DNA from 2 places in the Streptomyces sp. NPDC037290 genome. Region 1 is predicted to be linked to the other one. Evidence: predicted binding sites of a transcription regulator. Region 1 holds the regulator's gene; the other holds the start of a gene.

What was found. The regulator HspR, encoded in region 1, represses chaperone genes until heat shock. The targets are predictions, from matches to a motif close to TTGAGNNNNNNNNNCTCAA.
Region 2: the regulator HspR is predicted to act here: its motif matches at 3,949-3,967, upstream of lon (endopeptidase La).

What each region holds. Positions count from the first base shown of each region.
Region 1 is NZ_JBVJVZ010000016.1:20,773-31,692, reverse strand. Features, by position in the region: gene ACZ7HQ_RS35390 (helix-turn-helix transcriptional regulator) at 1-623, opposite strand, end outside; gene ACZ7HQ_RS35385 (sugar ABC transporter substrate-binding protein) at 806-1,912, opposite strand; gene ACZ7HQ_RS35380 (PA14 domain-containing protein) at 2,196-4,226, shown strand; gene ACZ7HQ_RS35375 (heat shock protein transcriptional repressor HspR) at 4,279-4,728, opposite strand; gene dnaJ (molecular chaperone DnaJ) at 4,734-5,909, opposite strand; gene grpE (nucleotide exchange factor GrpE) at 5,946-6,617, opposite strand; gene dnaK (molecular chaperone DnaK) at 6,614-8,452, opposite strand; gene ACZ7HQ_RS35355 (MraY family glycosyltransferase) at 8,547-9,566, opposite strand; gene ACZ7HQ_RS35350 ((Fe-S)-binding protein) at 9,751-10,920, shown strand, end outside.
Region 2 is NZ_JBVJVZ010000006.1:156,616-167,535, reverse strand. Features, by position in the region: gene ACZ7HQ_RS22610 (HAMP domain-containing sensor histidine kinase) at 209-1,327, opposite strand; gene ACZ7HQ_RS22605 (response regulator transcription factor) at 1,324-2,064, opposite strand; gene ACZ7HQ_RS22600 (spermine/spermidine synthase domain-containing protein) at 2,178-2,858, opposite strand; gene ACZ7HQ_RS22595 (rhomboid-like protein) at 3,047-3,850, shown strand; gene lon (endopeptidase La) at 3,990-6,419, shown strand; gene ACZ7HQ_RS22585 (serine/threonine-protein kinase) at 6,532-7,482, shown strand; gene ACZ7HQ_RS22580 (hypothetical protein) at 7,533-7,907, shown strand; gene ACZ7HQ_RS22575 (ATP-binding SpoIIE family protein phosphatase) at 7,909-10,272, opposite strand; gene ACZ7HQ_RS22570 (lysozyme) at 10,394-10,920, opposite strand, start outside.

The sequences.
Region 1 (10,920 bases):
AGGCGGTCGATCACCTCGTCCAGGGTGCGGGCCTCCACCGTGCCGCCCATCAGCTCCAGGTAGTTGAGCAGGCCCTGGCCGTGGCGGGCCACGTGCGTGTACAGGTCGCGCATGCGCACGCCCCGGCCGCGCAGGGCCAGCGCCCGGTGCAGCCCCTCGGTCAGCTCGGCCTCCCGGCGGATGCCGCCGGGCTGCACGGTGAGCACCTCGGTCGTGCACGCCTCGGTCGCCTCGTCCATCGCGGCCTGGATCCGGGACAGCCCGTCCAGTACCCGGATCGCGCTCCCCTCGGCGGGGGCGCCGAGCGCGCCCAGCCGACGGCCCAGCCCGGCGTACCACTCGAAGGCGGCCACCGCCGAGCCCACCCGCCGCTGACTCTCGCTGACCTCGTCGTAGACCCCGCGCAGCAGCCTGGTCATGACCTCCTGCGGGGAGGTCGGCACCAGCCAGTCCATGTCGTCGGGATCCGGGTGCAGCAGGGCCAGTTCCAGCAGACAGGGCACCGTCTCGGCATCAGTGCGCGGCACCCGCCCACGGCGTACGGCCCGGGAATACACCCGATCCCCGGCCGCGCACAGTCGGTCGGCGCCGTGTGGATGCTCCTCCGCCCCGCGCCCGGCCATCGCCCATTTCACCCCCGGTGTGCTGCCACTTCCGCAGCGCAACTATGCGCGGCGCCGACCGGGTCCGCAACACGGCTCTCCCCGACAGGGCTGCCGCAAAGGGCCGGTGTGTCCGGGTATCAGGCAGGCTCCGCCCCGCGCAGGAGTCGCCCCGCGCCCCTTTCGAGGCGCGGGGAACCGCCCTACTTCAGGCCGATCGCCGCACAGGCCGCCTTGTACCTGGCGGTGCAGATGTCACCCACGGAGTAGATGCCGTCCGCGACGACCGTGGACTTGATGCTGCTCTTGGTCAGGGCGGTCGGCTGGATCAGCCTGGCCGGGATGCCCTTGGCGGTGGGGCTGTCCACCTTGTCCTGGGTGAGCGCGTCGAACTGGATGTCCTTGCCCTGGACCTTGGCGACGGCCATCTGCGCGGCGGCCTCGGCCTCGTCCGGGTAGGGCTTGTAGACGCTCATGTACTGCTCGCCGGCCACGATCCGCTGGACCGCGTCGAGTTCCGCGTCCTGTCCGGTGATCGGGGGCAGGGTGGTGACGCCGGCGGCCTTCAGGGCCTTGAGGGCGCCGCCCGCCATGCCGTCGTTGGCGGCGTAGACACCGGCGATGTTGCTCTTGCCGATCGCGTTGATCGCCCTGGTCATCTCGGCGTCGGCGAGTTCCGGCTTCCAGTCCGTGGTGTCGTACGTCGCCGCGATCGTCACCTTGCCGTTCAGCTCGGAGAGCGCGCCCTGCTTGAACTGCTTGGCGTTCGGGTCGGTGGGCGAACCGTTGATCATGACGATCTTGTCGGAGGTGCCGGCGCCCGACCCGAGGGCCGACAGCAGGGTGCGGCCCTGCACCTCGCCGACCAGTTCGTTGTCGAAGGAGACGTACGCGTCGATCGGCCCCTCGGAGAGACGGTCGTAGGCGATGACCGGAATGCCCGCGTCCTTGGCCTTCTGCACCTCGGCGGCGATGGCGTGCGAGTCGACGGCGTCGAGCAGGATGATGTCGACCTTCTCGTCGATCATCTTCTGCAGCTGCGAGGCCTGCCGGGAGGCGTCCGCGTCGGCGTTGAGGTACTCGACCTTGCCCTGCTTCTTGGTGAGTTCGGCGACCTTGTCCCTGATGATGGGGTAGTCGAACTTGTCGTAGCGGGTGTTCGTCTTCTCCGGCAGCAGAAGGCCCACGGTGACGTCGTCGCCCTTGCTCGGGCTCGCGCTCGCGCCGTCCCCCGTCGCGTCCAGCACGCCACAACCGGCGAGCGAGAGGGTCATCGTGGATGCGGCCACGGATATGGCGATACGACGCATTCGAGGGCTCACTTCAGGTGCGTTCCGGACGTAGGGCAGCTATACGACCCAGGTGTCTGAAAAGACAACGCGGAGGCCGCACCCGGCGTCAAGCGTAACTACTTAACGAGTCCGCAACACCACGCTCGGCTGACCCTGTGAAGGCCAAGCGGAATCTTCTCCAAACACCTTTTACGGACTCTTCATTCAAGGTACGGCAAAGATCAGTACAACCAACCCTCTTGTTCACCAGTCGTGATCACCACTGGCGCCTGCCGCCCTCCCGACTCGATCAGAGGACCGAATGAAACCAGCCAGACGCGCGACCGCCGCGGCTGTCGTACTCGCCACCGCCGGCGGCCTGCTGACCGCGGCCGCCACGTCCGCCTCCGCCGCCACGACGTGCGCCGCACCGACCTACACCCGGACGTTCTACGCGAACACCACGTTCTCCGGCACTCCGAAGAAGACGGACTGCGACAGCGCCGTCGACCAGACCTGGAGCGGTGCGCCCGTCTCCGGCCTGCCGAAGGACAACTTCGGCGTCCGCTGGAGCGTCACCCTTGACTTCGGCTCCGGCGGTCCCTTCTCCTTCGCCGTCTCCGGAACCGACGGGATCCGCGTCTACCTGGACGGCGTCCGCACGGTCGACCTCTGGTCGAACACCTCGGGCACGCGCGCGAGGACCGCCGGCGTCACCATCCCCAGGGGCAGGCACACCGTGCGGCTCGACTACGTCAGCTGGACCGGCGGCGCGCAGGTGAAGTTCGCCTACACCCCGCGCACCTCCGCCACCGCCGACAAGGTCGCGCCGCTCGCCCCGGCCGGGGTCACCTGGGACTCCTACACCGGTGACCCGGACGGCACACACGCCGTGCTCAGCTGGGCGAGGAACGAGGAGATGGACCTCGCGGGGTACCGCGTCTACCGCCGGGTGGCGGGCACGAGCACCTACACGCCGGTCGGCACGACCACGGTGACCCGCTTCAGCGAACGGCCGCCGCAGACGGGGCAGTCGTACTACTACGAGGTCCGCGCCTACGACAAGGCCGGCAACGAGTCCGCCGGAAGCACCGACCAGGGCCCGGTCACCAGCCGGGACATGACCCCGCCCACCGCACCCCGGCTCACCGCGACCGGCACGGCGGACGCCAACCAGTTGACCTGGACGGCCGCCAAGGACGCCGTCACCTACCGAGTGTTCCGCAGGGCGGCCGGCGAGGCCTCCTTCAGCACGCTCACCGACACCACGGACACGAGCCACACGGACACCGGCGCGGCGTACCGCACCGCCTACGACTACAAGGTCAGCGCGATCGACGCGCACGGCAACGCCGCCGAGTCCGCCGTCGTGAGCAGCACCCGGACCATCACGCCGCCGCAGGCCGTGACGGCGGACACGAGCAGCGGCGAGGTGGTGCTCGGCTGGACCGAGCCCGCCGGCACCGCCGGCTACACGGTGCGCCGCGCGGAGACCTCCGCCGACGGCTCCCGCACCTGGCAGACCCTCACCTGTGGTTCGCCCACGAGCACCACCGACGCCGACGGCAGCACCGTCCGCGGCTGCACCGACCGCTCCGGCCGCCGCGGCACCACCTACCACTACACGGTGCTGCGCAAGGACACCGCCGGCCGCTGGTCCGTGCCCTCCGCCGAGGTCACCGCCACCCGGCCCGGCGACGAGATCCCGCCGCCGGCCGTCACCGGCCTGGCCGCCGAGCCGCTGGAGTACGGCATCCGCCTGACCTGGCGGTCCAGCACGGCGCCGGACCTGGCGTCCTACGCCCTCTACCGGCAGCAGGACACCTCGCACGATCCCGAGTACCTCGGGGCGGTGGACGCGTCGAAGACGCAGGCAGTGCTGTCGTGGCCGGCCGACGGCTCGTCGTACCGCCTCTTCGTCGTGGCCGTGGACGTCTACGGCAACTCCCTCACCTACGAGGACGATCCGGAGGTCGACGACTGGAGCGTGCCCGTCGCCTCCGTCCCGGTGACCGCGCTCGACCTGAGGCCCACGACGGTCCCGGACGCCACCTCGGGCTGCCGGACGACCACCTGGAACACCAGCAGCGGGGTCACGCTGGAACCGTGGTGTCCCTACGAGGACATCTCCGGGGTGACCGGCTTCCACGTCTACCGCTGGGACCGCGCCGAGGGCCGGTTCGTCCGGCTGACGGAGACCGCCGTGCCCAGGGGAAGGGGCGGCTGGGTCTGGACCGACACCGGCGCCCCCGCCGGCACGACGCTCTACTACATGATCTCGCTCGTCTCGGCGGACGGCACCGAGTCCTTCGCCGACATGGACTACGCCATCACCCAGCCCGGCACTTCCTGACACGCCGAAGGGGCCCGCGGAAGACCGCGGGCCCCTTCACCGTGTTCCCCGCTCAGTCGCTCTGCTGCCGCTTGGGCCGCCACACCACCAGCGCGCTGGTCTGCTGGACCTCCTGGTACGGCACCAGGTCGCGGCGGTAGGAGGCGTGGACGGCGGCCTCGCGCTGCTGCATCGCGGCCGCCGCGCCGTCCAGGGCCGCCTCCAGTTCCACCACGCGGGACTGGAGGGCCGCGACCTGGTTCTCCAGTTCGATGATGCGCTTGATGCCGGCCAGGTTGATGCCCTCGTCCTGCGACAACTGCTGCACCTGGCGCAGCAGTTCGATGTCACGGGCCGAGTAGCGCCGGCCCCGGCCCGCGGTGCGGTCCGGGGAGACCAGGCCGAGGCGGTCGTACTGGCGCAGCGTCTGCGGGTGGAGTCCGGAGAGCTGGGCCGCCACCGAGATGACGTAGACCGGGGTCTCCTCGGTCAGTTCATACGGGTTACGTCGACGGCCGTCCATCTCTCTCAGTCTCCCTTCGCGGCCTCGAACAGCTCCGCCCGCGGGTCCTCGCCCGCGGTCGCCTCGCGATACGCCACCAGTGCGTCACGAGCCTTCCCCGACAGGTCCTTGGGGACACTCACCTCGACGGTGACCAGGAGGTCGCCGCGGGTGCCGTCCTTGCGGACCGCGCCCTTGCCGCGGGCGCGCATGGTGCGGCCGTTGGGCGTGCCGGGCGGCAGCTTCAGGGTGACGGCCGGGCCGCCGAGGGTGGGCACGCGGACCTCGCCGCCGAGGGCCGCCTCGGGATACGTCACCGGCACGGTGACGGTGAGGTTGTCGCCCTTGCGTCCGAACACCGGGTGCTCGCCGACGTGCACGACCACGTACAGGTCGCCCGCCGGGCCGCCCCGCTCGCCGGGCGCGCCCTTGCCGCGCAACCGGATCCGCTGCCCGTCGGTCACGCCGGCCGGGATGCGGACCTGCATGGTGCGCGAGGACTTCGCGCGGCCGCTGCCGTTGCACTCCAGGCAGGGGTGCTCGGCGATCAGGCCGCGGCCCTTGCAGTCGGGGCAGGGGTCGGTGAGCGAGAAACCGCCGCCCGAGCCCCGCGCCACCTGCCCGGTGCCGACACAGGTCGGGCACACGCGCGGTGTGCCGTTCTTGTCGCCGGTGCCGGAGCAGGCCTTGCAGGGCGCCTGGGAGGACATCCTGAGCGGCACCGTGGCGCCCTCGATGGCCTCCGTGAAACTCAGCGTGACCTCGGTGTCGATGTCCTGGCCGCGCCGGGGCTGGGTGCGGGTGCCGCCCGGGGCTCCGCCGCGGTTGAACAGGCCCCCGAAGACGTCACCGAGTCCGCCGCCGAAGCCGCCGGAACCCCCGCCCTGGGCGCCGCCTCCGAAGAGGTCGCCCAGGTCGAAGTTGAAGGAGCCGCCGGCGCCCGGCCCGGGGCGGAAGCCGCCGTTGCCGAACAGGGCGCGTGCCTCGTCGTACTCCTTGCGCTTCTTGGGGTCGCCGAGTATGTCGTTCGCCTCGGAGATCTCCTTGAAGCGCTCCTCGGCCTTGGCGTTGCCCTTGTTGGCGTCCGGGTGGAACTCGCGGGCGAGCTTCCGGTACGCCTTCTTGATCTCGGCCTCGGTGGCGTCCTTGGGGACGCCGAGGACCTTGTAGTAGTCCTTCTCGATGAAGTCCTTGGTGCTCATCCCCGACGCCCCTCCTTCCTGTCTGCGGTGATGACGTCAGCCCTCGTCCGGGCCACCGTTCTCCTTGGTGTCGGTGGCACCGGCCGTCTCGGCCTCGGTGTTCTCCTCGGCGCCCTCGGCCTTGACGGTCTGCGCACCGGGCTGCGGCTCGGCGACGGCCACCCGCGCGGGGCGGATGGTGCGCTCGCCGATGCGATACCCGGGCTGCAGGATCGCCACGCAGGTCGTCTCGGTGACGTCCGGCGCGTAGGAGTGCATCAGGGCCTCGTGGATGGTCGGGTCGAAGGGCTCGCCCTCCTTGCCGAACTGCTGCAGGCCCATCTTGGCCGCGACGGTCTCCAGCGACTCGGCCACCGACTTGAAGCCGCCGACCAGCTCGCCGTGCTCGCGCGCGCGGCCGATGTCGTCGAGCACGGGCAGCAGCTCGGTCAGGAGGTTCGCGATGGCGATCTCCTTGACCGCGATGCGGTCCCGCTCGACCCGGCGGCGGTAGTTCTGGTACTCGGCCTGGAGGCGCTGGAGGTCCAGCGTGCGCTCGTTCAGCGCCGTGCGCACCTGGTCCAGCTGGGCCACCAGGCCCGCGTCTGCGTGTACGTCCCCGGCCGGGGCCGCGCCCTCCTCGGGCGCGGCCTTCGACTCGGCGTCGTCGGGGGTGGCGCCGGAGGGGACGTCGGGCTTCTCCTCAAAGCCCGGGGTCTCCTCCGTCACGCGGCACCGTCCTTGCGCTCGTCGTCCACGATCTCGGCGTCCACGACGTCGTCGTCGGCGGCCTTGCCGCCCTGGGCGGCGCCTTCCGGACCACCGGCGGCCTGCGCGTCGGCGTACATGGCCTGGCCGAGCTTCTGCGAGACGGCCGCGACCTTCTCGGTGGCGGTGCGGATCTCGGCGGTGTCCTCGCCCTTGAGCTTCTCCTTCAGCTCGGCGACGGCCTCCTCGACCTCCGTCTTGATCTCGCCCGGGACCTTGTCCTCGTTGTCCTTGAGGAACTTCTCGGTCTGGTAGACGAGCTGCTCGCCCTGGTTGCGGGTCTCGGCGGCCTCGCGGCGGCGGTGGTCCTCCTCCGCGTACTGCTCGGCCTCCTGGCGCATCCGGTCGACCTCGTCCTTCGGCAGCGAGGAGCCGCCGGTGACGGTCATCTTCTGCTCCTTGCCCGTGCCCAGGTCCTTGGCGGTCACGTGCATGATGCCGTTGGCGTCGATGTCGAAGGACACCTCGATCTGCGGGACGCCACGCGGCGCCGGGGGCAGACCGGTCAGCTCGAACATGCCGAGCTTCTTGTTGTACGCCGCGATCTCGCGCTCGCCCTGGTAGACCTGGATCTGCACGGACGGCTGGTTGTCCTCGGCCGTCGTGAAGATCTCGGAGCGCTTGGTCGGGATCGTGGTGTTGCGCTCGATCAGCTTGGTCATGATGCCGCCCTTGGTCTCGATACCGAGGGACAGCGGGGTGACGTCGAGCAGCAGGACGTCCTTGACCTCGCCCTTGAGGACACCGGCCTGGAGCGAGGCGCCGATGGCGACGACCTCGTCCGGGTTCACGCCCTTGTTGGCCTCCTTGCCGCCGGTCAGCTCCTTGACGAGCTCGGCGACGGCGGGCATACGGGTGGAGCCACCGACGAGGACGACGTGGTCGATCTCGTTGATGGAGATGCCGGCGTCCTTGATGACGTTGTGGAACGGCGTCTTGCAGCGCTCCAGCAGGTCGGCCGTCAGCTGCTGGAACTGCGCCCGGGTGAGCTTCTCGTCCAGGTGCAGCGGGCCCTCGGCGGACGCGGTGATGTACGGCAGGTTGATCGAGGTCTCGGTGGAGGAGGACAGCTCGATCTTGGCCTTCTCGGCGGCCTCACGGAGGCGCTGGAGGGCCATCTTGTCCTTGCCGAGGTCCACGCCGTGGCCGGACGCGAACTGCTTGACCAGGTAGTCGACGACGCGCTGGTCCCAGTCGTCACCACCGAGGTGGTTGTCACCGTTGGTGGCCTTCACCTCGACGACGCCGTCGCCGATCTCCAGCAGGGACACGTCGAAGGTGCCGCCACCGAGGTCGAAGACGAGGATCGTCTGGTCGTCCTTGTCGAGGCCGTAGGCCAGCGCGGCGGCGGTCGGCTCGTTGACGATGCGCAGGACGTTCAGACCGGCGATCTCACCGGCCTCCTTGGTCGCCTGACGCTCGGAGTCGTTGAAGTAGGCCGGGACGGTGATGACCGCGTCCGTGACCTTCTCGCCCAGGTAGGCCTCGGCGTCGCGCTTCAGCTTCTGCAGGATGAAGGCGGAGATCTGCTGCGGGTTGAAGTCCTTGCCGTCGAGCTGGATCTTCCAGTCGGTGCCCATGTGGCGCTTCACCGAGCGGATGGTCCGGTCCACGTTCGTGACCGCCTGGCGCTTGGCGACCTCGCCGACGAGCACCTCACCGTTCTTGGCGAAGGCGACGACGGACGGCGTGGTCCTGGCACCCTCGGCGTTGGTGATGACGGTGGGCTCGCCGCCCTCCAGAACGCTGACGACGGAGTTAGTCGTGCCCAGGTCGATGCCGACCGCACGTGCCATGGTTGATTCCTCCAGCTGACTTGAGTGGAACGGACTCAAGTGTGCACGACGCCCGGCGATGGGTCAACAGACCTGAGTCAGACAGGCTCAACTCTTATCCGTTCCTTACACGCAACCGGCCGCTGACCTGCGTCGATTCAGTGCGCCGGGGTGACTGGACAGGCATGCGAAGGAGGACGAGCACCACCAGCAGCGCCGCTCCGGCCACCCACAGCACGGCCCCCTCCCCCGTCCACCCGGTGTGCACGAGCACTCCCACGAGCACCGAGGAGAAGGAGCCGGCACCCAGCAGTACGACGGACCCCTGCGGGGTGAGCCCGAGCGGGCGCATCCGGTGCGCGAGATGGTCCGGGCCGCGCCGCAGCAGCGGGCGCCGGGCCAGCCCCCGGGCGAGGACCACGAGGACGGCGTCGGCGATCGCCACCGCCCCCAGGCAGAACATCACCGCCGCGCTCGGCACCAGTTCGTACCCCGCGCGCGTGAAGACGAGGGACGACGACAGCAGGAACCCGGTGAACAGCGAGCCGCAGTTGCCGAGCCCGATCCGCGCGGGATGCCAGTTGTGCATCAGGAAGCCGGTGAGGGCGGCGGCGAGCACGCTCAGCAGGACGGCGAGCCCGTCCATCACCTCGGCGGCGGCGCAGGCCCCGGCCCCGAAGGCGGTGACGACCCCGACGGTCCCGGCCAGCCCGTCGGCGTGGTCGAGCCCCTTGAAGGCGAGGGAGGCGGCGACGATCCACGCCACGGCGAGCAGTCCGCCCAGCACACCCGTCTCGTCGTACGGCACCACACAGGCCGCCGCCACGGCCGTACCGGCGACGAACACGCGCGCGCGGAGCCGCCAGACGTCCGCGACCAGACCAAGGCCCGCGACCGAGGAGGCGGCGACCAGCAGCCGACCGACCCCCTCACCGAGCGGGGCGACCCGGGTCCACTGCCCCGTCCAGGCGACCAGACAGGTGACGACCACCACGGCGAGCCCGCCGAGCAGCGGCAGCCGCCGCTGCCGGCGCCGGTCGACGATGCCGGCCCGCAGCGCGGGGACCCTGAGCAGCGCCGCGAGGACGGCGGCGAGGAGCAGGGCGGCGGTGGCGGCGGCGATCCCGTAGAGCACGGCTCTAAGGTAGGGGCGAATGTAGCAATTCGGTACGAATAACACGATCCGATGACCCGTGGGATGATGCGCATCACCCCGCGCCCGGCTGCATCCGGCGTGAAGATGGGGGTAGTCTCAGACGGACTGGATAAGTTACCGCTTAGTAATGTCGCTCGGTTTCGAGGCCGCCCCAGGAGCCCCAATGCAACTCGCCGCGATCATCGTGTCGCTGGTCCTGATCGTGGTCGGCGTGGCACTGTTCGGCCGCGCCCTCCTCCAGATCTTCAACTTCATGCGGCTGGGCCAGTCGGTACCGGCCGGGACACGGACCAACGACCCCGCACAGCGCACCCTCACCGTGGTCAGGGAGTTCCTCGGCCACACCCGGATGAACCGCTGGGGCGTCGTCGGTGTGGCGCACTGGTTCGTGGCGGTGGGCTTCTTCACGCTGCTGCTGACGATCGTCAACGCGATCGGGCAGCTGTTCAAGGCGGACTGGATCCTGCCGGTCATCGGCGAGTGGGCGCCGTACAACATCTACGTCGAGTTCATCGGCACGATGACGGTCGTCGGCATCCTCGTCCTGATCGCGGTCCGCCAGCTGAGCCACCCGCGCAAGCCCGGCCGCAAGTCCCGCTTCGCCGGCTCCAACTTCGGCCAGGCGTACTTCGTCGAGGCCGTCATCCTCATCGTCGGCGTCTGCATCTTCATGCTGCACGCGCTGGAGGGCGCCCAGCACCACGTGGACGGCTACGAGGCCTCGTTCTTCATCTCGTACCCGGTCGTGGCGGGGCTGAAGGGCCTGAGCGTCGGCACGCTGCAGAACCTCACCTACTTCTTCGCCGGCCTGAAGATCGCGACCTCGTTCATCTGGATGATCACGGTCGCCCTGAAGACCGACATGGGCGTGGCCTGGCACCGCTTCCTGGCCTTCCCGAACATCTTCTTCAAGCGCAACGCCACCGGTGAGACCTCCCTCGGCGCCCTGCTGCCGATGACCTCCGGCGGCAAGCAGATCGACTTCACCGACCCCGGCGACGACGACGTCTTCGGTGTCTCCCAGGTCGAGCAGTTCTCCTGGAAGGGCCTGCTGGACTTCTCCACCTGCACCGAGTGCGGCCGCTGCCAGTCGCAGTGCCCCGCCTGGAACACGGGCAAGCCGCTCTCCCCGAAGCTGCTGATCATGTCCCTGCGGGACCATGCGCACGCCAAGGCGCCGTACCTGCTCGCGGGCGGCGGCAAGACCATGGAGGGCGAGGAGAAGGCGTCCGAGGAGCAGCTGGCCGGCGTCCCCGCCGCCGCTCTCGCCGAGGCCGAGCGCCCGCTGATCGGCACCGCCGAGGAGAACGGCGTCATCGACCCGGACGTCCTG
Region 2 (10,920 bases), on a different contig from region 1:
CGTCGTGTAAGTCACATCGGAAATCTTGTTTCAGGGCTTGATATGGCGGGAAACAAGCGTGGTTCCGCATGTCGGAGGGTGCACCGGCCCCGGCCCGGCGCGCCTTCGTTCGACGGGTGGCGCGGGCCTGCCCCTGATCACACGTGTCCAGCTGCGCGGAACGGCGGCGACGATCGTGGATCTTGTGCTTCCGGGTTCGGACCCTACGTCAACCCGGGACGGAAGTCAGTCCCGGAAGAGTGACGATGATCCGGCAGCCGCGCTCGGATTCGGCCACACCGATCCGGCCGCCGTGCAGATCCACCGCCCAGCGGGCGATCGCCAGCCCGAGGCCCGTACCGCCGTCGCTGCCCGGGCCGTGCGGCCGGGTGACCGCGCCCCGGTTGAACCGCTCGAACACCCGGTGCCACTCCGACCGCGGGATGCCCGGGCCCTCGTCCAGCACCTCCAGCTCCAGCGACTCCGGCTGCGGCCCGCGCCGCGCCTTCACCGTCACCCGGCCGTGCGGCGGGCTGTGCTTGACCGCGTTGTCGATCAGGTTGGCCACGACCTGGTGGATGCGCTCGGGATCCGCGTGCGCGGTCAGCTCCGGCGGCGAGACGTCCAGGTGCAGGTGGACGTCGGTGCGTGTGTGGCTGCCGGAGCCGGAGGCGATGCCGGCCCGCGCCGAGGCCACCATGTTGGCCTCCTTCAGCACGCCCGACAGGTACGGCCACACCTCGAAGCGGCGCATCTTCAGCGGTACGACGCCGTTGTCGAGCCGGGACAGGTCCAGCAGGGTCTCCACGAGCCGGCCGAGCCGCTCGGTCTGCTTCAGGGCCGTGCGCATGGTCTCGGGGTCGGCCTCGGTGACCCCGTCGACGATGTTCTCCAGCACGGCGCGCAGGCCGGCGATGGGGGTGCGCAGCTCGTGCGAGACGTTGGCGACCAGCTCCTTGCGCTGGCTGTCCTGGGCCTCCAGCTCGTCCGCCATGAGGTTGATCGTCCCGGCCAGGTCGCCCAGCTCGTCCCGGCGGCCCTCGCTCACCCGGCGGGTGTAGTCACCCTCGGAGATCGACCGCGCCACCGTGTTCATCTCGTCCAGCGGCATGGTCAGCGAATGCGCCACGAACTGCGTGATCAGCAGTGTGGCGATCATCGAGAAGACCGTGATGAAGCGCAGCTCGGTCTTGGTGTGCACCGCGACGATCGACAGTCCGGTGGTGATCAGCACCGATATGACGACGAGTGCACCGAGTTTGGTCTTGATCGAGAACGGGCGTACGCCACCACCCCAGGGCTCCTCCCCGGGGCTCCTCCGTGCGGCCTGGCGCCCGTCGCCGCTCACGGTGTCGGTGTCTCCAGCGCGTATCCCACGCCGTGCACCGTACGGATGCGCTCGGCGCCGATCTTCCGGCGCAGCGCCTTGATGTGGCTGTCGACCGTGCGGGTGCCGGAGGCGTCCGCCCAGTCCCACACCTCGGCCAGCAGCTGCTCCCGGGAGAGCACCGCGCGCGGGGTGTTCGCCAGGCACACCAGCAGGTCGAACTCGGTGGGCGTGAGGTGGACGTCCTCGGACTTCACCCGGACCCGGCGCTGCGCGTGGTCGATCTCCAGCTCGCCGAGGCGCAGGATCCCGCTGCGGGGCGTCGCGGCGGCCAGGGCCGCCCGCTCCACCCGCCGCAGCAGCACGTGCACCCGCGCGGCCAGCTCCCGCATCGAGAACGGCTTGGTCATGTAGTCGTCCGCGCCGACCCCGAGACCGACCAGCATGTCCGTCTCGTCGTCCCGCGCGGTCAGCATCAGCACCGGCACCGGACGCTGCGCCTGCACCCGCCGGCAGACCTCGAGGCCGTCGAAACCCGGCAGCATGATGTCGAGGATCAGCAGGTCGGGCTGCCAGGCCTCGGCCGTGTCGACGGCAGCCGGGCCGTCCGACGCGGTTTGCACGAGAAATCCCTCGGCACGCAGCCGGGCCGCGATGGCGTCGACGATCGTGGGGTCGTCCTCGACGACCAGCACCCGGCGCTGCGCGCCCGGGGTGGTCGTCGCCGCGCCGCTCTGGGAGGTGTGTGTCTGCTCCATCGCCCGCCCCTGCTTGTTGCTTTCCGGAACCCGTGGGGTGATCCCATGTCTGCGATTGACGCTTGAATGATCCGCGTCAGGGCAGCACATTACGGGGATCCACCGTGCTGTCGCTATCCAGGCCGGACCCCGAGGTGCACGGCGTCCGGAACGCCCCGGGCAACGGGCACCTCTTCGGTACGCACCTGCCGGAACCCGGCATTCCGCAAGGTTCCTTCAAATTCCGGAGACGGCTCGGCGGACCACACGGCCAGCACCCCACCGGGTTTCAACACCCTTGCGCAGGCCGCGAGTCCGGTCGGGGAGTAGAGGCTGTTGTTGTCGTCCGTGACGGTCCAGCCGGGGCCGTTGTCGATGTCCAGGCAGAGCGCGTCGAACGTGTCCGATGTCTCATTGACGAACGCCACGAGGTCGCCCTGCACGATCTCGGTGCGCGGATCGCCGAGCGCACCGGCGGAGATCTGTGCCAGCGGCCCGTCCCGGTGCCAGTCGACGACGGCGGGTTCCCGCTCGACGACGGTGATCCGCCCCCACCGCGCATCCGCCGCCGCATGTGCGAGGGAGAACCCCACTCCCAGCCCGCCGATCAGCACCTTCGGCTCGGGCCGCCCGTCCAGCGCGTCGTACGCGGCGTCCACCAGCAGCCGCTCCGAGCGGCCGTCGGAGGTGTCCATCAGGAAACAGCCGTTGGCGATGATCTGCAGCAGCGCTCCGTGCCGGCGCAGCACCACCTCGCCGTACGGGCCTTCGCGCCGGTCGAGGATCACGGGGGAGTCGTGCACGGCAGCAGTCATGACCCCATCCTGCTTGAACGGGCCCTGTCCTTCACGGGAATTGCGGATGACGCGCGTACGTTGTGGGCACGACGCGGACGCATCCGGCACATGAGAGGTTGCTGTGAATCCGCTCTCGCGTGGCGTCGGTCATAGACAGCGGCCCGCGCAACCCGAAAGGTGGGGCGCGACGGAAGGAGCGCCTCACCGTGGAACCGATCGCGACGGGCCCTGTGTCGGCCGCGTCCGCGCCCCTGCCGGGTGCGCCCCTTTCCGACGGTGCCGCCGTCGTCCCGGCGCCCGCGCTCGCGGACCTGCTGGACGGGATGCCACGCCAGCGGCACGCCACGGCCCCGGCCTGCGATCCAGCCCTCGCCGACACCCGCCCGGCCATCCGGCTCCCGCGGCCGTGGCGGCTGCTGCCCACGCCCACGGGCACCCCGTTCACCTTCGCCTACTGCGCCGTCCTGGCCGTCACCTCGGTGATCGCGGCCATGGCCGACCGGGGCCTGGTGCACACCCTCTTCCAGGACTCCAGCACGGACGTGGCACACCTGGCGCGTACGCCCGTGCTGGTGCTGCTGGCGAGCGCGCTGTGGATCGCGGGCGGTGTCCTCTCGCCGTACGCGGTCGCGTTCGTGCTGGTGATCACCGCGCTCGAGCGGCGCATAGGCGGCGCGCGGGCGGCCTGCGTCTTCCTCGCCGGCCATGTCCTGGCCACCCTCGCCACCGAGGTGCCGGTGGGCCTCGCCGTCCTGGTCGGCCACCTCCCGGTCACCTCGCTGCACCGGCTCGACTACGGCATCAGCTTCGGCGTCGCCGCCAGCACCGGCGCCCTGGCCGGCCTCCTGCGCCCCTGGTTCCGCTGGCCCGTGCTCGGCCTCGCGGCCGGCCTCCTCCTGAACGACCTGATCGCGTTCGAGGACCCGATGACGAACTGGGGCCATCTGATCGCGCTGTCGATAGGCGTGGCGGGGTGGCCTCTTGTCCGCCGGTGGGCTCAGACGCCCTGAGGCGGTGGTCCCTTGGGCGAGGGGGATCGCTCACGTGGAGCCGAACGTGATCGCTCACAGCGAACAGGCAAGGGGAACACCAGCCCACCCCCCGGCGGTTGAGTCGACATAGCTCAACTTGACTGCCGAAGGGGAGATCATGGCTGCTGAGTCACCGGCGTTCACGCTCGTCCTGCCTGTGCTGCCGCTCGACGACGAGGTCGTGCTGCCCGGCATGGTGGTTCCGCTGGACCTGAGCGACGCGGAGGTGCGGGCCGCGGTGGAGGCCGCGCAGGCCGCCGCCCGGTCGGAGCCGGGCAAGCCCAGGGTGCTGCTGGTGCCACGGGTCGACGGCACGTACGCGAAGACCGGTGTGCTGGGCACGGTCGAGCAGGTCGGCCGGCTGGCCGACGGTGACCCCGGGGCTCTGATCCGCGGCCGGAGCCGGGTGCGCATCGGCGCGGGCACCACCGGTCCCGGCGCGGCCCTGTGGGTCGAGGGCGCCCGCATCGACGAGAGCGTGCCGGACCCGTTGCCGGGTCAGGTCGCCGACCTCGTCAAGGAGTACAAGGCGCTCGCCACCGCCTGGCTGAAGAAGCGCGGCGCCTGGCAGGTCGTGGACCGCGTCCAGGCCATCGACGACGTCTCCGCGCTCGCCGACAACTCCGGCTACTCGCCGTTCCTCACGACCGAACAGAAGCTCGGCCTGCTGGAGACCGCCGACCCGGTGGCCCGGCTGCAGCTCGCCACGCAGCAGCTCCGCGACCACCTCGCCGAGCAGGACGTCGCCGAGACCATCGCCAAGGACGTCCAGGAGGGCGTCGACAGGCAGCAGCGCGAGTTCCTGCTGCGCCGTCAGCTGGAGGCCGTCCGCAAGGAACTGCGCGAGCTGAACGGCGAGAACTCAGGGGATTCGGCCGAGGAGTCCGACGACTACCGCGCCCGCGTGGAAGCCGCCGACCTGCCGGAGAAGGTCCGCGAGGCGGCACTCAAGGAGGTCGACAAGCTGGAGCGGTCCAGCGACCAGTCCCCGGAGGGCTCCTGGATCCGCACCTGGCTGGACACCGTCCTGGAGATGCCCTGGAACGAGCGGACCGAGGACGCGTACGACATCCAGGGCGCCAAGGCGATCCTGGACGCCGAGCACGCGGGCCTGGAGGACGTGAAGGCGCGCATCACCGAGTACCTCGCGGTGCGCAAGCGGCGCAGTGAGCGCGGTCTGGGCGTCATCGGCGGCCGGCGCGGCGGTGCCGTGCTCGCGCTCGTGGGTCCGCCGGGCGTCGGCAAGACCAGCCTCGGCGAGTCCGTCGCGCACGCCATGGGCCGGAAGTTCGTCCGCGTCGCCCTCGGCGGCGTCCGCGACGAGGCCGAGATCCGCGGTCACCGCCGTACGTACGTCGGTGCGCTGCCCGGACGGATCGTGCGGGCCGTCAAGGAGGCCGGGTCGATGAACCCGGTGGTGCTGCTGGACGAGATCGACAAGGTGGGCTCCGACTTCCGCGGCGACCCGGCCGCGGCCCTGCTCGAAGTCCTCGACCCGGCGCAGAACCACACCTTCCGGGACCACTACCTGGAGGTCGAACTCGACCTGTCGGACGTGGTCTTCCTGGCCACCGCCAACGTCCTGGAGGCCGTTCCGGAGGCGCTCGCCGACCGGATGGAGATCGTCCGCCTGGACGGCTACACCGAGGACGAGAAGGTCGTCATCGCCCGCGACCACCTGCTCCCGCGCCAGCTGGAGCGGGCCGGCCTGACGAAGGACGAGGTCACGCTGGACGAGAGCGCCCTGCGCAAGCTGGCCGGCGAGTACACCCGCGAGGCGGGCGTGCGCACCCTGGAGCGGTCCCTCGCGCGGCTGCTGCGCAAGGTCGCGGCCCAGCACGAACTCGGCGAGCGGGAGCTGCCGTTCACCGTGCGGGACGAGGACCTGCGCGGTCTGATCGGGCGCCCGCACCACGTGCCCGAGTCCGCCCAGGACCCGGCCGAGCGCCGTACGGCCGTACCCGGCGTGGCGACCGGTCTCGCGGTCACCGGAGCCGGCGGCGACGTCCTCTTCGTCGAGGCGTCCCTGGCCGACCCGGAGACGGGCGCGGCGGGCCTGACACTGACCGGTCAGCTCGGTGACGTGATGAAGGAGTCGGCGCAGATCGCGCTGAGCTTCCTGCGCAGCCACGGCGCCGAACTGGAGCTGCCGGTCGGCGACCTGAAGGACCGGGGCGTGCACATCCACTTCCCGGCGGGCGCGGTCCCCAAGGACGGCCCGAGCGCCGGCATCACGATGACGACGGCCCTCGCGTCCTTGCTCTCCGGCCGCCTGGTCCGCACGGACGTCGCCATGACCGGTGAGGTCTCGCTGACCGGCCGGGTGCTGCCCATCGGCGGAGTGAAGCAGAAGCTGCTCGCCGCCCAGCGGGCCGGGGTGACCACCGTGATCATCCCCAAGCGCAACGAGCCCGACCTGGACGACGTCCCGGCCGAGGTGCTGGACAAGCTCGACGTCCACGCCGTGACCGATGTCCGCCAGGTCCTGGAGCTGGCGCTCGCCCCCGCGACGAACGGGGCGGCGCCGGAGGTTCCCGTGGCGGCGTGACGGACGCCCCGGGAGAGGCGAGGCCCGGGTCCCGTGAGGGAGGCCCGGGCCTTCGCCGTGCCCCGCGTCCTCGCCGTACGCGGATATACGGACCTCTCGGTAGAATTCAGGCGTGAGTTGGCCGCCCAGAAGCCCCTCCGGGCTGATCGGGGCCGAGATCGCGGGGTACCGCGTGGAACGCGAGCTCGGGCGGGGCGGCATGGCCGTCGTCTACCGCGCCAAGGACCTGCGGCTCGGCCGGACGGTCGCGCTCAAGCTGCTCGCCCCGGAGTACACGCGCAACGACGCCTTCCGCCGCCGGTTCGCCCAGGAGTCCCGGGTGGCCGCCGCCATCGACCACCCCCACATCGTCCCCGTCTTCGAGGCCGGCGAGACCGACGGGGTCCTCTACATCGCCATGTGCTTCGTCTCCGGCCAGGACCTGGGCGCCCTGATCGACCGGGCGGGCCCGCTGCCGGTCGCGACCGCGCTGCGCGTCGCCGCCCAGCTGGCGTCCGCACTCGACGCGGCCCACGCGCGCGAGCTGGTGCACCGGGACGTCAAACCCGGCAACGTCCTGGTCGCCAAGGGGGTCGACAGCGACCATCCCGAGCACGTCTACCTCACCGACTTCGGGCTGGCGAAGAAGTCGCTGTCGCTCACCGGGTTCACCACCGCGGGCGAGTTCGTCGGCACCCTGGACTACGTGGCGCCCGAGCGCATCGCGGGGCGCCCGGTGGACGGCAGGTCCGACCTGTACAGCCTGGCCTGTGTGGTCCACGAGATGCTCGCGGGCACCCCGCCCTTCCGGCGGGAGGACCACCTCGAGCTGCTGTGGACCCACCAGTACGACCAGCCGCCCGCGCTCAGCAAGGAGCGGCCGGACATCCCGGAGGCCGCCGACGCCGTCCTCCGGCGCGCGCTGGCCAAGGCCCCGGGCGACCGCCACGGCTCCTGCCTGGAGTTCGTGGCGGCCCTGCGCGCCGCCGTCGGTGAGCCCGCACCGCGCCGCCGTACGCCGACCCTGGTGGACCGCGTTCCGCCTCCGGAACCGCCGTCCTGGGCCGGGCCGGTCCTGTCCTGACACCCGCCCGGGGCCCCAGGCTCCCCGCCGCTTACGCGGCGGGGGCGGCGGTGACCGCCGACACCGGCCCCGTCGGCGGAGCGGGCAGCGGCCACCCCGGCCTCGGCAGCATCCACGTCGGCAACGGCAGCGTCCGCGTCGGCGACTCGATCTGCGCCGGCAACTGCAACGGCACCGTCAACGGAACCAGCGGCTCGGGCGGCGGCATCTGCGCCGGGCTCTGCAACGGCAGCGCCAACGGCGGCATCTGCGCCGGCGTCTGCGCGGGCAGCGCCAACGGCGGCGCCGGCGGGAACGGCGGCGACGCGGTCGGCGGGGGCGACGGGGGACCTGGCGGGCGGGGCGGGAACGGCGGAATCTGCCTCGGGGCCGGCTGCGAGACCAGCGGCAACGGCGGCCGTGGGGGCGACGGTGGCAGCGGCTGACTCAGCCGGTGGTCCGGGCCAGCGACTGTTCCGCCCACACCGTCTTGCCGACCCGGTCGTGCCGGGTGCCCCAGCGGTCGGCGAGCTGGGCGACCAGCAGCAGGCCCCGGCCGCCCTCGTCGAAGATGCGGGCGCGCCGCATGTGCGGGGTGGTGCCGCTGGAGTCGTACACCTCGCAGATCAGGGTCGAGTCCTGGTGGATCAGCCGGAGCTGGACGGGCGGGCGGCCGTACCGCAGGGCGTTGGTGACCAGCTCGCTGACCATCAGCTCGGTGGGGAAGGAGGCCTCGTCCAGGCCCCAGGCGGACAGCTGGTCGCAGGCCAGGCGGCGGGCCCGGGAGACGTCCATGGGGTCGTTCGCCAGTTCCCAGGCGGCGACCCGGTCCTCGTGCAGGACCCGGGTGCGGGCGACGAGCAGGGCGATGTCGTCGTCGGGGCGGTGGCTCAGCAGCTCGGTGAGCACGTGGTCGCAGATCGCGTCCAGCGAGGTCGCGGGCCGGCCGAGCGCGGCGAACATCCTGTCCAGCGCCTCGTCGATGTCGTGCTCGCGGGCCTCGAGAAGCCCGTTGGTGTAGAGGGCGAGCAGGCTGCCCTCGGGCAGTTCGGTCTCGACGGCCTCGAAGGGCAGCCCGCCGAGCCCGAGCGGGGGCCCCGCGGGGACGTCGAGGAAGCGCACGGCGCCGTCCGGCATGACCACGGCCGGTGGCGGATGGCCGGCCCGGGCGAGGGTGCACCGGCGCGAGACCGGGTCGTAGACGGCGTACAGGCACGTGGTACCGATGCCGCCCGCGGTGTCGGCGGCCGGATCCGCGCTGCCCTCGTCGGCGGCGAGCCGCAGGACCAGGTCGTCGAGGTGGGTGAGGAGTTCGTCGGCCGGCAGGTCCACGTCCGCCAGGGTGCGCACCGCCGTGCGCAGCCGGCCCATCGTGGCCGAGGCGCGGATGCCGTGGCCCACCACGTCGCCCACGACGAGCGCCACCCGCGCCCCGGACAGCGGGATCACGTCGAACCAGTCGCCGCCCACGCCGGCCCGGGGCGCGGCGGGCAGATAACGGGTGGCGATCTCCAGGGCCGCCTGGTCGGGCAGCGTGTGCGGGAGCAGGCTCTGCTGCAGGGCCATGGTGGTGGTGCGGGGCCGTGAGAAGGCGCGGGCCTGCCGGATGCCGACGGCCGCCCTGGCCGTGAACTCCTGGGCCAGCCGCAGCTCCTCCGGGCCGAACGGCCCCCGGCCGGGGCGCCTGCCGAAGAGCGCCACCCCGAGCGTGCTGCCCTGGGCGAGCAGCGGCACCGTCAGCAGCGAACGCGCCCCGGACGCGCGCAGCCATGCCGCGCCCGGGTCCACCGCGGCCCACTCGGCGACGACCGGGTCCGTCGTGTCGTACAGCAGCGGCCGGCTCGCGGCGAGGCACTGGGCCGGCGGCGAGTCCACCGGGCAGACGACCGCCTCGCCCACAGTGGAGCCGTGGGCGGGTCCGTGGCCGTCCGGGACGGCGCGCAGCGCGGCGCGGCGCAGCACCACCGGGCCGGGCGGTCCGGGCTCCTCGTCCGCGTCGCGGGGTGCGTCGAACAGCTCGACCGCCATGATGTCGGCGAGCCGGGGGACCGTGACCTCGCCGAGTTCCTGGGCGGCACGGGCCTGGTCCGCCGCCACGCCGACGTGCGCGCCGGTCCCGGCCGACGGCTGCGGCCCGCCGGTGGAGTCCTGGCCGGGCGGCTGCGTGGACAGGCAGACGGCGCGCACCCGGCCACCGGCGTCCTTCAGCGGGGTGAGTACGGCGGGGGCGTCCCGTTCCGTGCCGAGTCCGGCCGTGGCTTCCTGCGGGCGGCCGGACTCCAGCGCGAGCCGCATCGACCGGTCGGCCGCCTCGCTCGCGGCGCCGGGCGCGATGTGCGGCAGGCCGAGGCCGCGCATCGCCGCCTCGGGCAGGGCGAGGGCGTGTTCCATCCGGCGGTTGGCGCGTACGAGCCGCAGGTCGGCGTCGAAGATCGCCAGCGGGAAGGGGGACTGCAGGAACGTCCACTCCTCCAGGGGTTCACCGCGGGGCGGCTGCGAACGGATCGTCACGGCGCTCACCACGAGCCAGTCGGTGACCCCGGTGGCCGAGGTCCGGCGGTGGGCGAGCACACCCAGTTCCAGCCGCCGGCCGTCGCGGTGGCGCAGCGGGACGGTGCCGTTCCAGCGTTCACGTCCGGCCAGCACCCGGCGTGCCGCCGAGCCGTCGGTGGCGAGCAGCGCGGTGGCGGGCCGTCCGACGACGGCCGGGGAGTCGTAGCCGAGCAGCCGCCGTGCGCCTTCGCTCCAGCCCGTGAGGATGCCCTGCTCATCGATGGTGGCCGTGGCCGTGTACGTCGACTGTCGCTCCATCGCCGCTCATCTCGCCCTAGCTCGGCAGGCTCTCCCTGACCAGCATGATCCCGGGCGGCGCAGAGCACCAACGCAGGAGAGCGGCCCCTGCCCGGGCACGGCAGGGGCCATCAGGCGAACGTCAGCCGTTGGCCAGGGCCTGCACCCGGTCCAGAGCTCCGTTGAACTTGTCGTGGTCGCCGACCGTCGGGCCGGAGGAGGTGTACTGCCACATCGTGTAGTACGACCAGCCGGCCGGCAGTGTCCCCGGGTCCGAGGCGTAGCGGGCGATCCACAGCGGGTTGTTCGCGGCGAAACCGCCGTAGTTGCCGGTGCAGTCGCTCCACCAGCTGGTCGCCGTGTAGATCACGGCGTCCCGGCCGGTGCGTGACCTGTAGGTGGTGAGGAAGTCGGCGATCCAGCTGACCATCTGGCTCGCGGACTTGCCGTAGCACTCGGCGCCGTACGGGTTCCACTCGATGTCGAGGGCGCCGGGCAGGGTCCTGCCGTCCCTGGACCAGCCGCCGCCGTGGTCGACGAAGTAGTTGGCCTGGGTGGCACCGCTGGTGGTGTCCGGCGTCGCGAAGTGGTAGGCGCCACGGATCATGCCCACGTTGTACGAGCCGCTGTACTGCTGGGCGAAGTACGGGTTCGTGTAGTACGTCCCCT